DNA from 3 places in the Tepidibacillus fermentans genome. Region 3 is predicted to be linked to each of the others. Evidence: a T-box and tRNA genes for the amino acid it is inferred to sense, from the RefSeq annotation. Region 3 holds a T-box; the other regions hold tRNA genes.

Region 1 (5,346 bases), on a different contig from region 3:
TTGAAGTTGGTGATTTTCTCTCTTAATTTAAGAGCACCTTCTGGTGAATAGAAATCGTCCCCTGCTTCTGGCAATCCAGGGATCAAATCGAAACGAGGAACTGCTCCTGTACCAATGACCAAATAATCATAGGAGAAATCACCTTTGTTGGTATGTACGACTTTTTTGTCTTTGTCAATTTTGGTTGCTTCTGCAATCACAAGATTTATACTAGGATGTGTAATTGCTCTTTGTTTTTTGATGTAGTGCTCAGGATGTTGAAGACCAAAAGCGACAAATAACCAACCAGGCTGATAAATATGTTCCTCTGCATTTGTGATCATGGTGATTTTCACATCACCTTTTTTAATGTCATGCTTTAATCCTTTTGCTAAGTGGTTCGCTACCATTGTACCGCCAGTACCACCGCCAAGGATTACAATGTTTTTAGCCATTTCTTTTTACCCTCCTTATTGCTTTTTCTCTCTTAAATCATTTGAGACGTCCAATTCATCTTTGTTCAATAATGAACTTATTATGATTAGAATTAAAATTCTTATAAACAAAGATTATAGACGTTAATTCTCTAACAAATATTTTATACAAGTTTAGACAAAATTCCAATGGTTTTTAGGCATTATAATAAAATACTGATTATAATTTTCTAAAAATATCTATAGACAAAAATTAATAGACAAATACATAGGAGAGAAAAAAAGATGTACATATAATAAATCAAAAGATAATTTAAGGGAGGGGTACGGATGATTGATATCGGTATTATCATTGCAATGGCCATTTCTTTAACACCAATAATAAGCGAAAAGCTTCATATCCATAAAAAAATGCGAGCTTGGACGGCACTTGTATTGATTGTACTTTTAAATATCGCGAATACGATTCTATTTGGCGATCATGCAGTAATCGATGCGATTAGGCAGGGAATACGTGATGGTGTTGTAGCTATAGGAATTTATTCTACAGGGAAAAATACAATGGAATATGTAGCTAATAGAAAGAATAATAATAGTCAGGAAAAGTAAAAAAATTTTTTAAAAACGTTGACATGAAATTTGAGAAATGATAACATAATTTTTGTCCGAAAAAAGGCTCGGTAGCTCAGTCGGTAGAGCAGAGGACTGAAAATCCTCGTGTCGGCGGTTCGATTCCGTCCCGAGCCACCATTTTTTATCAAGCATCAAACTCCTCACTTCTCACATCTAGTATGCGGACGTGGCTCAGTGGTAGAGTATCGCCTTGCCAAGGCGAGGGTCGCGGGTTCGAATCCCGTCGTCCGCTCCATATTATCTTAAACTGCCGGGGTGGCGGAATTGGCAGACGCACAGGACTTAAAATCCTGCGGTAGGTGACTACCGTACCGGTTCAAGTCCGGTCCTCGGCACCATTTATTTTGAATATTACATAAAAATTACCCCTCATTTGAATATGATGTGGGTTTTTTTTGTTTTATCTCTTTATTATTTTTTAATTGCCAATTCTAGCTGTTGAATACTAGTTTTGCGAATTCGTCGTGTTGGCTATTTACAAGTTCATGTTGTTGAATCATTTGTTGAATATCATGACATATTTAAACCTCCATATCATGTAAAGCTAACCATATCTTATACTACTTTAACAGTGATAAATATCATTAAGGTCCTGATGAATACCCCTGAAATATAGGCAAATTTTCTGGTTTATGTTACGATGGAAATGAGTGATTTGGACATCGTGGAGGGAGAAATATGTCGCATATCGATCAAATTTTAGAAAAAGCGTTAAATGGAGAACGATTAACGCTGGAAGATGGAATAGAACTATTTGAGAGTAATGAGGTTGAAAAAATCGGTCAAGCAGCCAATGAGATCAAAAAACGACTCCATCCAGAACCGATTACGACCTTTGTCATTGGCAGAAATATCAACTATTCCAATGTTTGTGATACCTATTGTCGTTTTTGTGCCTTTTATAAAAAGCCAGGAGAAGAAGGCGCTTATGTACTATCGAATGAGGAAATTTTACATAAGATTCAAGAACTCGTGGATGTTGGTGGTACGGAAGTATTAATGCAAGGGGGAACCCATCCCAATTTACCATTTGATTATTATCTTAATTTATTAAGGGAGATTAAACGGCATTTTCCAAATATACATATGCACTCTTTTTCGCCGGCGGAAATTTTGAAAATGAAAGAAATATCTGGTCTTACTTTAGAAGAAACGATCCGATTGTTGCATGAGGCAGGGCTTGATTCTTTACCTGGAGCAGGAGCAGAAATTCTTGATGATCGTACGAGGATGAAAATTAGCAAAAAGAAAGGTTCTTGGAAAGATTGGATCAAGGTGATGAAAACAGCAAATAAGATTGGAATGACGACGACAGGTACAATGGTGATTGGCTTTGGTGAATCGATGGAAGAACGCGCTCTACATTTAATTCGAATTCGTGAAGCTCAGGATGAAACAGGTGGATTTCTTGCGTTTATTCCATGGACATTTCAACCTGATAATACGAACTTAAAAGCAGAAAAAGTAACGCCTGAAGAATATTTGAAAACAGTAGCCATTAGCCGACTGATGTTGGATAATATTCCTAACATTCAATCCTCATGGGTGACGATGGGAGCGGAAGTTGGTAAACAATCTCTATTTTACGGTTGCAATGATTTTGGGAGTACCATGATGGAAGAAAATGTTGTATCAGCAGCAGGTACAACACATAAAGTAAATACAAATTTAATCATTCAACTCATTCGTGAAACGGGGCATATTCCTGCACAAAGAAATACAAAATATGAGATTCTCCATATCTTTGATCAAGATGAAAAGGCCGAAAAAGATTTTATCATGCAAAATTAATCAAAATAAAGGTTTGATAAAGAAACTAAGGTTAAAATAGATTGACAAAAAGAAAAAATTTAGATAATTTTAATTTAAAATTGAATCATGCGGGAGCTTAGGGGAACTAGGCTGAGAGGATAACTATTCTGTTATCGACCGCCGAACCTGAACTGGGTAATGCCAGCGGAGGAATCAACGTACAATGGGATCACGATTAAACATCTAGATGTACAAAGAACATGTAATCATAAGACCGCTTTTACCTAGGCGGTCTTTTTTGTTTACATGTTTTTTCTCCGCCTCCTAGAGAAGGTTCAATTTTCAGTTAATAATGGATATTTTAAAGGAGGTTGTTATCATGATAAAAGAGTTTCCTGGGAGTAAAAAAGTATATGTTCAAGGGTCGAGGTCAGATTTAAAAGTGCCAATGCGAGAAATCGAACTAGCTACGTCTATAGGCCCATTTGGAGAAGAGAAAAATCCGCCAGTCCGTGTTTACGACACAAGTGGCCCTTATACCGATCCTTCCTACTCTGTCGATGTTCGTAAAGGATTACCTGCTCTTCGCCGTCAGTGGATTTTAGAACGGGGGGACGTGGAAGAATATCTAGGACGTAAAGTTAAACCAGAGGATAATGGATTCCGTAAAGGTGAGACGAAGAATGATCTGGAAATTCCATCTAGCTTTAAAAGAAAACCCCTTAGGGCAAAAGCTGGACGAACTGTAACCCAAATGCACTATGCTCGTCAAGGAATCATTACTCCTGAAATGGAATTTGTTGCCATTCGTGAAAATGTGTCACCAGAGTTTGTACGGCAAGAAATAGCAAGGGGACGGGCAATTATTCCTGCCAATATTAATCATCCAGAAAGTGAACCGATGATCATTGGCCGTAATTTCCATGTTAAAATCAACGCCAATATTGGGAATTCAGCTGTTACTTCTTCCATTGAAGAAGAAGTGGAAAAAATGACTTGGGCAATCCACTGGGGCGCAGATACGATCATGGATCTTTCTACTGGGAAAAATATTCATACCACACGGGAATGGATCATTCGCAATTCTCCTGTTCCTGTTGGAACGGTTCCCATCTATCAAGCGTTAGAAAAAGTGAATGGAAAAGCAGAGGATTTAACGTGGGAAATTTTCCGGGATACCTTAATTGAGCAAGCAGAGCAAGGGGTGGATTATTTTACCATCCATGCAGGGGTTTTACTGCGTTATATTCCTTTGACAGCAAAACGGGTGACAGGGATCGTATCTCGGGGCGGTTCCATCATGGCTGCTTGGTGTCTTGCTCATCATGAGGAGAACTTCCTCTATACCCATTTTGAAGAGATTTGCGAGATTTTAAAGACCTATGATGTGGCTATTTCCCTTGGCGATGGTCTTCGTCCTGGTTCAATTGCTGATGCCAATGATGAAGCACAATTCGCTGAATTAGAGACTCTCGGGGAACTAACAAAGATCGCTTGGAAGCACGACGTTCAAGTAATGATCGAAGGTCCAGGTCATGTTCCCATGCATAAGATTAAAGAAAATGTGGAACGCCAACTTGAAGTTTGCCATGAAGCCCCATTCTATACGTTAGGTCCTATAACCACCGATATTGCTCCTGGATACGATCATATTACTTCAGCAATTGGCGCGGCGATGATTGGCTGGTTTGGCACCTCGATGCTATGTTATGTAACGCCAAAGGAACATCTTGGATTACCAAATAAAAATGATGTGCGAGAAGGAGTGATTGCTTACAAGATTGCTGCTCATGCTGCTGATCTTGCCAAAGGACATCCAGGGGCGCAAATAAGAGATGATGCCCTTTCTAAGGCACGGTTTGAATTTCGCTGGCGCGATCAGTTTAATCTTTCCCTTGATCCAGAAAAGGCAATGGAATATCATGACGAAACCCTTCCAGAAGAAGCAGCCAAAACGGTCCATTTCTGTTCCATGTGCGGGCCAAAATTCTGTAGTATGAGGATTACTCAGGATATTCGCGAATATGCGAGAAAGAAAGGAATCTCGTTTGAAGAGGCAATAGATGAAGGGCTAAAAGAAAAGGCAATAGAATTTAGAGAAAGTGGTAGTGAGATTTATAAATAATGATAAAAAGATGTCACAACAAAGTGGCATCTTTTTTTTGATTAATGTAACGATTGTTGAATGGCAGATACTTGTTGATTCATTTCCATATTTTTATCTACGCGATCATCAATACTTATATTCGTGATGACACGCTGTACCCCATTGGTTATGGCATTTTGATGAATCTCCTTTGCTACATCCATTAATTGATTAATGTCTCCTTCAATGATCGTTGCTGTAGGGGTAATCTGATATTTTAATCCCTTTTGTTCAATTAAACGTACAGCATTGGAGACATGGGAACTAAAACTTGGCGAATTTGTCCCAACGGGAACAACGCTGATTTCAAGCAATGGCATGTTTGTCACTCCTTTGATTGATTGGTTTTCGCTTTATTTATAGAATGGTTAATAAAGCAGAATTTATACGAAGTAGATAAAA
Region 2 (5,346 bases), on a different contig from region 3:
ACGAATTACGAAATATTCGGGTGAATATAAATCTTTATTTTTGTATAAGCTAATACTAAGCAATCTTATTGTCTTAGGGGGAAAAAGATTTGACCATCTTTTTATTTTTTATTTTGCCGGTGCTGATTCTTATAGGACTGAGTTACGGAATGGCTTACTTGATTCAACGGATTGATCAAAGTTTAGAACACGATCAAATGCAAGATGTAACAGAAGTGGAGAAAAACAATCTTTCGATCTAAATCGTTGATAGAATCAGAAAATCCCCTATATTTTGTTTTTCCAAAACATGCTAAAATAAATAAAAGGGGGGTGTCTTTTTTTGAAAAGAAAAGTACCAAGTAAAGAAGTAAAAGCGGCAGCATTACAAAGATTACATGAACGTGGAGTAACAGTTGAAGATATTGCTGAAATCGTCTATGAAATGCAGGTACCATATAATAAGAATCTTACTTTAGAACTATGTGTTGAAAGCGTTCATAAAGTTTTGGAAAAAAGAGAAGTTCAACATGCTTTATTGGTTGGAATTGAGTTAGATCTATTAGCTGAAAAGAATAGATTGCAAGAACCTCTACAATCTTTGATTGAATCGGACGAAGGTTTATTTGGCATCGATGAAACGTTAGCTTTAGGATCCGTCTTTGGATATGGTAGTATTGCAGTCACTACCTTTGGTCATTTAGATAAGCAAAAAATGGGAATTATTAAAAAGCTAGATACAAAAACAGGAAACGGTGTTCATACTTTTTTGGATGATCTAGTTGCTGGAATTGCAGCATCAGCGTCTGGCCGTTTAGCTCATCGTTTAAGAGATGTTGAAGAAACAGAATTAGACAAGCAGATCGATGAATTGGAAGAAGATCAAGAAATCGTAGGATAATGAAAATCGCTTGGCATAAAAGAATTGCCAAGTTTTCTTTTTAATGAAGGAGGGGATCATGGAATTGCGCTTGTTTATCACCATTAATTTAGAACAGCAAATTAAGGATCAAGTAAGGATGGTTTTGCCTTCGTTAAAGTGTAGGTTTAAGGGACGATTTGTTCCAAGCGAACATTGGCATATTACGACTTTATTTTTAGGAGAGGTAGAAGAAGATCAAATTCCGTTGATTGAGCAGTCGATGAAAGAAGCTGTCAAAGTAATAAGACCATTTCAATTATGGATTGAAGGTATTGGAGCCTTTCCATCCCTGAAAAAACCAAATATACTGTGGGCAGGCGTCGGAGGAGACCTAAAACCGTTGAATCAATTATATCATCAATTAATAAAAACGATTGAACCTCTTAAGATCGATTTCGATGCGAAACCTGTCTATACTCCACATTTAACTCTTGCTCGAAAAGTAATTCCACAAACCTGTCAGGAAACAGGTGAATTAAACTTAAAGACGAAGCCTTGGACCGTAAACGCACTTGAGCTTTATCAATCAATATTTATTCATCAAGGAGTAAAGTACCATCGCATTTTAAAAACAAATTTCTAAAATAAGAATAAATAGTAGCCACTCCTGTAAAAACTGATAGCAAAGGAGTGATAATAATGCACTATTACATGATTCAACCAGTTTATGATCAACCAGATGGTCGAACTGTCGATCTATCTCTTGGGGATCATGCCATCTCCAATATCATTGAATCAGCATATTGGACTGTTCAGGATGAGACTAACGTCTATGATAAAAGCTTTACTCATGAGCACAAAGATTTTTTTATTTTTGATACCATGAAAGCATTCAATAAAGCTGCAGATATCCTTGCATTACATATGATTAATTTTAATACGAATATTGTGCAAAAAACGACACCTGAAGAAGCTGATTTTCAATCAGATAACAATTATTATAAGGTTGTTGTTCCGGGTAAACCTGATGTAAAGGGTGCAAATCACTACTATCCACGAACCTATTACGATGAATGAGCACATACTCACATTCCACATATATTATTTTCTCTTTTTTTAAGGGATACATTCATATATAAAAGCTGTGGAACATCTATTTCCACAGCTTTTATGATGTTGGTTAAGGTTATAAGTTTGTTAACTTTTGAGAAATTTCATTGCTAAATTGTTGAAGGGCATTTGCTTTTTGTTGTATCGTTTGCTGAATTTGTGTTTTGTTCATGTTTGAATTGCTCAACTGGTTATATTCAGTATTCATTTTGCCAATCTCAATCTGAAATTGATTCGTCAACTGTTGTAGTTCTTGAAGTTTTTGCTGTAATGTTTGTTGTTGGAAAAGTTGCTGAATTTGTTGTGTTTGTGTGGCCATATTTTGCATCACTTGGGATGGTGGTTGAAAATATTGAACGGGTTGCGGTTTAACAGCGGTTTGTAAGTTATTTTCTTGCTGTTGTGAATCTGTTTGTGATGCATTAATCTGTTGAGTAAGTTGTTGTTTAATTAAATTTGATTTTGTAGATTGGTGAGCAATTTGTTTATCCTTCATTTTTTTAGACAAGAATAGCACCCCTTAACCAAGTTTGTGTCAGTAAACTGACATTATTAGTATGATAAAACGAAAAGGAATTCATTATTGACAAATGTTTCTTCTGTTTGTACAATTACTTTTGTCAATTATGAAGCATTTTTGAAATCAGATTCAAATATCATAAAAAATCCTTGCATAAAAGTTAAAAATAATATATAATGATCTTTGCCGTTGTTTTATAAAACGTCGCGGGGTGGAGCAGTTGGTAGCTCGTCGGGCTCATAACCCGAAGGTCGCAGGTTCAAGTCCTGCCTCCGCAACCAAGATAGCTTCGCATGGAGCTGTGGTGTAGAGGCCTAACATGCCTGCCTGTCACGCAGGAGACCGCGGGTTCGAATCCCGTCAGCTCCGCCATATCTTCGTTGTTCTTTTCCAAGATTGTCTTATGAGGGCCTATAGCTCAGTTGGTAGAGCGGTCGGCTCATAACCGATTGGTCACAGGTTCGAGTCCTGTTGGGCCCACCATTTTAATTAATAATCTGCCGGGGTGGCGGAATTGGCAGACGCACAGGACTTAAAATCCTGCGGTAGGTGACTACCGTACCGGTTCAAGTCCGGTCCTCGGCACCATGTTTAATATAAATGTGTGACTCCGTAGCTCAGCCGGGAGAGCACCATCTTGACAGGGTGGGGGTCGCTGGTTCGAACCCAGTCGGGGTCACCATACATAAAGCCAATAATGGCGCGGTTTCTAAGTTAAGAGAAACCGCGCCTTTTTGTTCTGTAAAGGAGCTTAAGGAATTAGAAAAGACCACAAAAGACTTTACAGCACCAGAAGGGGCCTTTATACTCAAAGCTGCACCCTTTTGAAGCAGAAGGACCTCTTCATCAATATCTATCTTGAAAACAGCGTTTTGTTTAATATGTTTCAAGAAAAAAATTAAAGGCAGGTATCGTTCTACCTGCCTCAATTATTATTACATTGATTGACTAAGCGATTCAAGTTGTTTTTCGATTTGAATGGATGGTTTTGAGGTTAATAAACTTACAATCGTGATAGCGAGTAAGCTTATCGCAAAACCTGGAACCATTTCATAAAGCTGATTCACAACAGGAAGTTTTGGCCAAATAACCACTGTTAGTGCACCAAAAAACAACCCCGCTAAAGCACCCCATTTGGTCATCCGTTTCCAGTAAAGGCTAAGAAGGATTACTGGACCAAATGAGGCTCCAAAACCCGCCCATGCATATCCAACAAGATTGAGAATTGTATCATTCTTCGTCCAAGCTAAAGCTAAGGCAATAATGGCGACAAGGAAAACGAAAAAGCGACCCAAGAAAACAAGCTCTTTATCCGAAGCGTTGCGTCTAAAGAATGTTTTGTACAAGTCTTCAGTTAATGAGCTTGATGTTACAAGTAACTGGGAAGAGATTGTACTCATAATCGCTGCGAGAATAGCAGAGATTAAGAAACCGGTTAGAATTGGGTGAAATAAGAGTTGCCCTAATTTAATAAATACTGTTTCAGGATCGTCTAATTTAATTCCTTGATTCTTAAAATAAGCTATACCAATAAGACCTGTAAACATTGCTCCAACTGTAGAGAAAATCATCCAACTCATACCAATTCGACGAGCTTTTTTGATTTCCTTAACAGAAGTAATGGCCATAAAACGAACAACAATATGCGGTTGGCCAAAATACCCAAGACCCCAAGCGAAAAGTGAAACGATTCCTACAAAACTTGTTCCTTTAAAGATATCTAATAAGGAAGGATCAATCGATTTGATAATACTAAAGGTATCGTTAATACTTCCTGTATGATAGATCGTTACAACAGGAACCATAATTAAGGCAGTAATCATAATGAGTCCTTGAACGAAATCTGTCCAACTAACCGCAAGGAATCCACCAAACAATGTGTAAGCCATAACGACTCCAGTAATAATCCATAAACCAGTGTGATAATCAATACCTAAAATACTCTGAAATAAAACTCCACCTGAAACCATTCCGGCAGAAACATAAAATGTAAAGAATAACATAATAACAAGTCCTGATACTAAACGTAACATCTTCGCGTGATCTTCGAAGCGTTTTTCTAAATAACCTGGAATGGTAATCGAGTTATTTAGTTCGGTAAAAGCTCTTAATCTTGGGGCAACATATAACCAGTTTGCCCATGCACCTAATGTTAAACCGATCACAATCCAAGATGAACTAATTCCTTTCGCAAACATAGCTCCAGGTAATCCCATCATAAGCCAACCGCTCATGTCTGATGCCCCTGCACTAAGTGCAGTAACAGCTGGTCCTAATGCTCGTCCACCAAGCATGTAGTCAGATAAATCTGATGTTCGTTTGTAGGCATAATACCCAATATAAAGCATGAGTACCATATACACCACTACCGAAAAAATGATCATAAAAAGCCCCCTTTTTTTTAAAAAAATTATGATTGTAGAATAATTATATCAAAATTTTCTAAAAAATTGTACTTTATTATAATAAAATAGATAATTCTGTTTAATTATTATATAATGAAAATTACAATATTCGATATAAGAAGGAACATTCATTTCATTTGCTTCTTTTTATTTGATTTTTTCTAGAAATCATATGTCGCTGTGGCTGAATGGTAAGCTCTGTCAGCACCGTACCTTCTCGTTGAGAAAGGATAGTTTCAACAGCATTTGCCACACATTCAGGTGTAATATAGCTCTCAGGTACGTCACCTTCTTGAAAATCAAGGTGGTCATAAAAAGGTGTCTGTGTAATATCTGGATGGATGGTGACAATTTTCACCCCTGATTTACGAACCTCATCAAAGAGGCTGATCCCAAAATGGGAAAGTCCTGCCTTTGTTGCTGAGTATGCACAGCCAAAGGAGCTTGACTTTTTCGCAGTGATTGAAGAA
Region 3 (5,346 bases):
AGATTATCAAGCTGGCAAACCAATCGACTTAGCTCCTCTCAACCAATGGACGCAAAAAATGAATGAGTTTGCCGTGAAAAATCAACTACCAACTAGAAAAATTGTGACGATTGAGATGTTTGAGTCTTTTATGAACTAATCGAAATAATTCGGAATCTATTAATTATTTCGATAATATTTGAACAAATCCTTCAATCAATTCCATTTCATATAAAAATAGGTTTGTATATTCCAACGCGCTCCTATTACAAATATGAAAAACAACAAAAAAACCATTCTTTTTGTTACTCATGAAAATAAATTTTACTACGTAACAGTTAAACAGAAATAAAAATAACTGCCGAGAAATTCTCGGCAGCTATTTTTGTCCCATAACTTATTCCCTTTTATCCCACGACAATATTGACTAACTTGCCTAAAACGACGATCACTTTCTTGATTGATTTTCCTTGTGTCCATTCATTTAGACGTTCATCTGCAAGGACAAGTTTCTCAATCTCTTCTTTGCTTGAAGAGGTTGGAACCACCATTTTTCCACGAATCTTGCCATTGATTTGAATGGCGATTTCCACTTCATCAAGTACCAAATATTCTTCATTGTAGGTTGGCCACTCTTGTTGGTGAACACTAGAGTCATGCCCCATCATTTGCCACAATTCTTCAGTGATATGTGGAGTCATTGGTGCAAGCAAGATCACCACTGTTTCAATTGCTTGTTTAAAGAGTCCCTTGTTTCCATCCTCTGGATAGCTATGAATCTTGTTGACGAACTCCATGATTGCAGAAATCGCAGTGTTGAAGTTGTTTCTTAGATCAATATCTTCCGTTACCCGTTTGATCGTAACATTGATCATCCGACGAAGTTCTTTTTCGGCATCGGTTTCGACTTTAACCTCTGGATTCGCAGTGAGGGTCTCAAGATTTTGTTGAACCATTCTCCAAACACGATTTAAGAAACGATGGCTTCCTTCTACTCCAGAATCACTCCAATCGAGGTCACGATCTGGTGGAGCCGCAAAGAGGATAAAGAGACGTCCTGTGTCAGCCCCATATTTCTCGATGATTTCATTTGGACTCACTACATTCCCTTTGGATTTTGACATCTTTGCCCCATCCTTAAGAACCATCCCTTGCGTTAATAGAGATTTAAAAGGTTCTTGGAATGAAATTAATCCTGCATCATACAATACTTTTGTAAAGAATCGTGAGTAGAGTAAATGTAGGACTGCGTGTTCAATTCCACCAATATATTCATCAACAGGCAACCACTTATTCACTTGTTTGGAGTCAAACGGTTTGGTCTCTTCATGAGGACTTGCATATCGGAAATAGTACCAAGAAGAATCAATAAAGGTATCCATGGTATCTGTTTCCCGATGTGCATGGCCGCCACATTTTGGACATGTAGTATGAACAAACGACTCGGATGTGGTTAATGGATTATCTTTTCCATTAAAAATCACGTCCTCTGGTAGGAGCACAGGCAACTGGTCTACTGGTACTGGTACCACGCCACATGTATCACAATAGACCATAGGAATTGGGGTACCCCAATAACGTTGGCGTGAAATAAGCCAATCTCTTAAACGGTAAGAAACAGTTGGTTTCCCTTTCCCGATTTCTTCCAAATATTTAGCGATAGTCTGAATTGCTTCGCGGTTTGGTAAGCCATTGAAACGATCAGAATGGACAAGTGTTCCGTCTTCTGTAAAAGCTCCATCCATTTCTTCCACCGATCGTGGAAAACCTTCTTGATTTTGAACAACAATCTTGATCGGAAGGTTATATTTCTTTGCAAATAAGAAGTCTCTCTCATCATGAGCGGGAACCCCCATAACAGCCCCTGTACCATAATCCATCAACACATAGTTGGCTACCCAAATTGGTACATCTTCTCCTGTTAATGGATGTCTCGCATAAGAACCTGTGAAATAACCCACTTTTTCTTCTTCTGTGGAAGTCCGAGTGATTTCATTTACTTTCTTTAAGTCTTCAATAAAGTCTAGAATGGTTTGCTCATTCTCTTTCCCGGCAATCAATTGTGGAACCAACGGATGCTCAGGTGCTAGAACCATATAGGTGACTCCATATAAGGTGTCTGGACGAGTAGTGAAAACAGAGATCTTTTTATCGTTAAGAGTTGGAACAGTAAAGACGACTTCTGCCCCTTCACTCTTTCCAATCCAGTTGCGTTGCATCATTTTTACTTTATCTGGCCACCCATCCAATTGGTCAAGGTCTTGAAGTAACCGCTCAGCATAGTCCGTAATTTTAAAGAACCATTGATTCAGTTCTTTTTTAGTCACTTCGCTATCACAACGCCAGCACTTTCCATCTTCCACTTGTTCATTGGCGAGAACCGTATTACAAGTTGGGCACCAGTTGACTGCTGCTTGTTTTTTATAAGCTAAGCCACGCTCATAGAATAGCAAGAACAGCCATTGCGTCCATTTATAATAGTCTGGAAGGCAAGTCCCCACATAACGATCCCAATCATAGGATACACCCAGACGCTTCTGTTCGGTGCGAATCCGCTCCATATTCTTTAATGTCCATTCCCGTGGGTTGACCCCTCTTTGAATCGCTGCATTCTCGGCAGGAAGACCAAACGCATCTGCACCCATTGGATGAAGAACTTGATATCCTTTCATTCGTTTAAAACGAGCGATCACATCACCGATTGTATAGACGCGAACATGACCCATATGTAAACCTTCACCAGAAGGATAAGGGAATTGCTCCAGTGTATAATATTTTGGTTTTGCCATATCCTCGTTTGTCTTATTCGCATCATTTTCTTCCCAGATTTGTTGCCACTTTTTCTCAATCTTCCCAGGTTGATAAACCTGTTCACTCATGCTGAAAACCTCCTAAAATATAATAAAACCTCCCACCCCAAAGCTCAACTGCTAGGGACGAGAGGTTAGTAAAAACATTCCCGTGGTACCACCCTAATGATATTCTCATCGTCATGATGACAATACCACTCGAGATCTTTAACGCAGATAATACGATAGAAAGTACTGATTTCCCTTCTACAGTTTAAAGGTGAGTTCACAAGCGTTGACTTATCGGTTTCCACCAAACCCGACTCTCTATCAAATCAATCATCCTGTTACTAATCCTTCTCATTACTTTTATACTAGTTCTTAATTTTAGTTATGATTATATGAAACTTTTGTACCAATTGTCAATAGTTGCTCATCTATGTTTTTGTGCAATATAAAAAATCCTCTCGGTCGTATCCCTAACTGGTTCTAATTGAAAATCGCCATAAGTTGTGAGAAGTTCAAATCCTGTTTCTTCTAAGAGTTGTTTCACTTTTTCAATTGGGTAGGTTTGTTGAACATGTGTTTCTTCAAACTTTTGATAACATTCATCATCTTGCTCGACAAAAAAAGTAAGCTCATGTTCCACAATCAATTGTTCCAGATCCACTGTTGTTTCCCAAATCACGGAGATATCATCTTCGTTCCACGCAAAGGTTTGATTAGCAAATATATGAGTCAGTTTATAAGGAGAATGCAGATCAAAAACAAAAAATCCCTTCTTTTTTAGATGTTGATTCACTCGTACAAAGGTTTGTCTTAGATAATCTAAGCCAATTAGATAATTTAAGGAATCACAATATCTGATGATCAACTCTGCTTGATTTTGTAGTTCAAGTTCCCTCATGTCTTGTTGAAGAAGCGGAAACTGTAGATGTTGATCCATCATTTTATCATAAGCGATCGAAAGCATTTCTTCAGATAAATCGATACCAATCATCTGATATCCCTTTTTTGCTAAAGGAATCGCTATACTGCCTGTACCACATCCCAAATCAATGATCTGATTCGGATTGATTTGATACTGATCGATAATCTCTTCTGTAAATCGAATCCATTCCTCATAAGGAGCATCTTTCATCAATACGTCGTAAATATAAGCAAACCGATTATACATCATGATTTTCTTTTAAATATGTCCACCCTTCCTCTTGATAAACTAGACCATCCTTCATTAACTTTCCCATAGCTCGTTTAAATGCAGCTTTGCTAAGATGAAATTTTTCCATCAATATTTCTGGGGGAGTCTTGTCCCAATAAGGCATTGCACCACCACGTTCTTTTAGATACTGCAATATTCTTTCTGCATCTTCGATTCTACCAACTTCTTTTAATGGTCTCATGGACAAGTTCACTTTTCCATCTTCGCGAATAAACGCTACTCTCGCTTCGACCTGTTCTCCTAAACGTAACTCCTTGATTTGTACTGAACGGTGAATAAAGCCAAGATGATTTGTATCCGTTAAAACCAATGCTCCAACACTGAAATGATGAATTACAATTCCTTTTACAGTTTGGTTTTGTTTTAGAAGCTTAGTCTTGTTGTGATCGATTTCACGTTGCTTGGTTATGTATTGGTTGATCTTCAGTTCATCCACAACCAATTCTGCAAGTAGTCGCCCTTGTTTATCATAGTTAAATGTAACCAATAATCGATCACCAAGGTTCGGCCAAAGTTTTCTTTCTTTTGGTAATTCGCTGATCGGCAATAGAACGTCCTTGCCAATACCATTATCCAAAAAATAGCCGACCTTGGGTTGAAAACCTGTTACTTCTAGAAAGCCAACGTCCCCAAAGACTAACTTCGGTGTTTGCAGGGTAGCTGCAATTCGACCTTTATGATCATTGTAGAGAAATACCTTTATTTCCTCACCGATTTTTAGTTCTTGTTGATTGGTTTCTGAATGATGAAGAAGAACATCTTCATGACCATTGCTTAAAAAATAACCAAACGGCGATTCACGTTCTACTGCTAAAACCTCATATGTACCCGCTTTTAAACTCATTCTACGACTCCTTCTACTTCAATGACTGGAGCGTCTCTCCATAAACGCTCTAAATTATAAAATTCCCGTTCATCTTTATGGAATACATGCACCACGACATCACCTAGATCGATCAAGACCCATCTTGCCTGATCCATACCTTCCCAACCCTTTACTTCAATCTGCTGTTCTTCCATTTTATCTTTAATCTCATTCGCGATGGCTTGAACTTGTGTCTCTGAATTCCCGCTACAGATGACGAAATAGTCGGCGATCACAGATAACCCTTTTATTTCAAGAACAACGACATCTTTTGCTTTTTTGTCGGAAGCAATTTTTGCGGCCAATTTCGCAATATCTAATATAGACTGTTCCATCTGCTTTCCTCCATTCTTTCATAGTTATTATTCCTTCAATAGATCATTTCTTGCTTTTACAGTTAAGGGATATATTTTCATCTTCTTTTGAATTAAAAATTGAATCGTTCCATCAAAAGCCACTTGCAACGCTTCATCTAAATCTTGTTCAGCGAT

What was found. A T-box is a leader RNA that pairs with one kind of tRNA and senses whether it is charged. The one in region 3 lies ahead of leuS (leucine--tRNA ligase), so its partner is inferred to be a tRNA-Leu.
Region 1: it encodes a tRNA-Leu, which carries the amino acid that the T-box ahead of leuS (leucine--tRNA ligase) is inferred to sense. The anticodon was not compared.
Region 2: it encodes a tRNA-Leu, which carries the amino acid that the T-box ahead of leuS (leucine--tRNA ligase) is inferred to sense. The anticodon was not compared.

What each region holds. Positions count from the first base shown of each region.
Region 1 is NZ_SMAB01000004.1:87,752-93,097, reverse strand. It holds gene EDD72_RS03970 (NAD(P)/FAD-dependent oxidoreductase) at 1-434, opposite strand, end outside; gene EDD72_RS03965 (hypothetical protein) at 744-1,022, shown strand; tRNA gene EDD72_RS03960 (tRNA-Phe) at 1,088-1,163, shown strand; tRNA gene EDD72_RS03955 (tRNA-Gly) at 1,207-1,281, shown strand; tRNA gene EDD72_RS03950 (tRNA-Leu) at 1,296-1,384, shown strand; gene mqnC (cyclic dehypoxanthinyl futalosine synthase) at 1,725-2,837, shown strand; gene thiC (phosphomethylpyrimidine synthase ThiC) at 3,151-4,923, shown strand; gene EDD72_RS03935 (MTH1187 family thiamine-binding protein) at 4,965-5,264, opposite strand.
Region 2 is NZ_SMAB01000001.1:187,279-192,624, reverse strand. It holds gene EDD72_RS12420 (hypothetical protein) at 90-242, shown strand; gene EDD72_RS00940 (phosphatidylglycerophosphatase A family protein) at 323-880, shown strand; gene thpR (RNA 2',3'-cyclic phosphodiesterase) at 939-1,484, shown strand; gene EDD72_RS00930 (hypothetical protein) at 1,541-1,918, shown strand; gene EDD72_RS00925 (hypothetical protein) at 2,028-2,459, opposite strand; tRNA gene EDD72_RS00920 (tRNA-Met) at 2,677-2,752, shown strand; tRNA gene EDD72_RS00915 (tRNA-Asp) at 2,767-2,843, shown strand; tRNA gene EDD72_RS00910 (tRNA-Ile) at 2,879-2,954, shown strand; tRNA gene EDD72_RS00905 (tRNA-Leu) at 2,971-3,059, shown strand; tRNA gene EDD72_RS00900 (tRNA-Val) at 3,078-3,153, shown strand; gene putP (sodium/proline symporter PutP) at 3,407-4,855, opposite strand; gene EDD72_RS00890 (SDR family NAD(P)-dependent oxidoreductase) at 5,010-5,346, opposite strand, start outside.
Region 3 is NZ_SMAB01000003.1:101,846-107,191, forward strand. It holds gene EDD72_RS03135 (DUF2533 family protein) at 1-139, shown strand, start outside; gene leuS (leucine--tRNA ligase) at 387-2,858, opposite strand; T-box leader at 2,909-3,141, opposite strand; gene EDD72_RS03145 (class I SAM-dependent DNA methyltransferase) at 3,202-3,948, opposite strand; gene EDD72_RS03150 (CvfB family protein) at 3,938-4,834, opposite strand; gene rsfS (ribosome silencing factor) at 4,831-5,190, opposite strand; gene yqeK (bis(5'-nucleosyl)-tetraphosphatase (symmetrical) YqeK) at 5,218-5,346, opposite strand, start outside.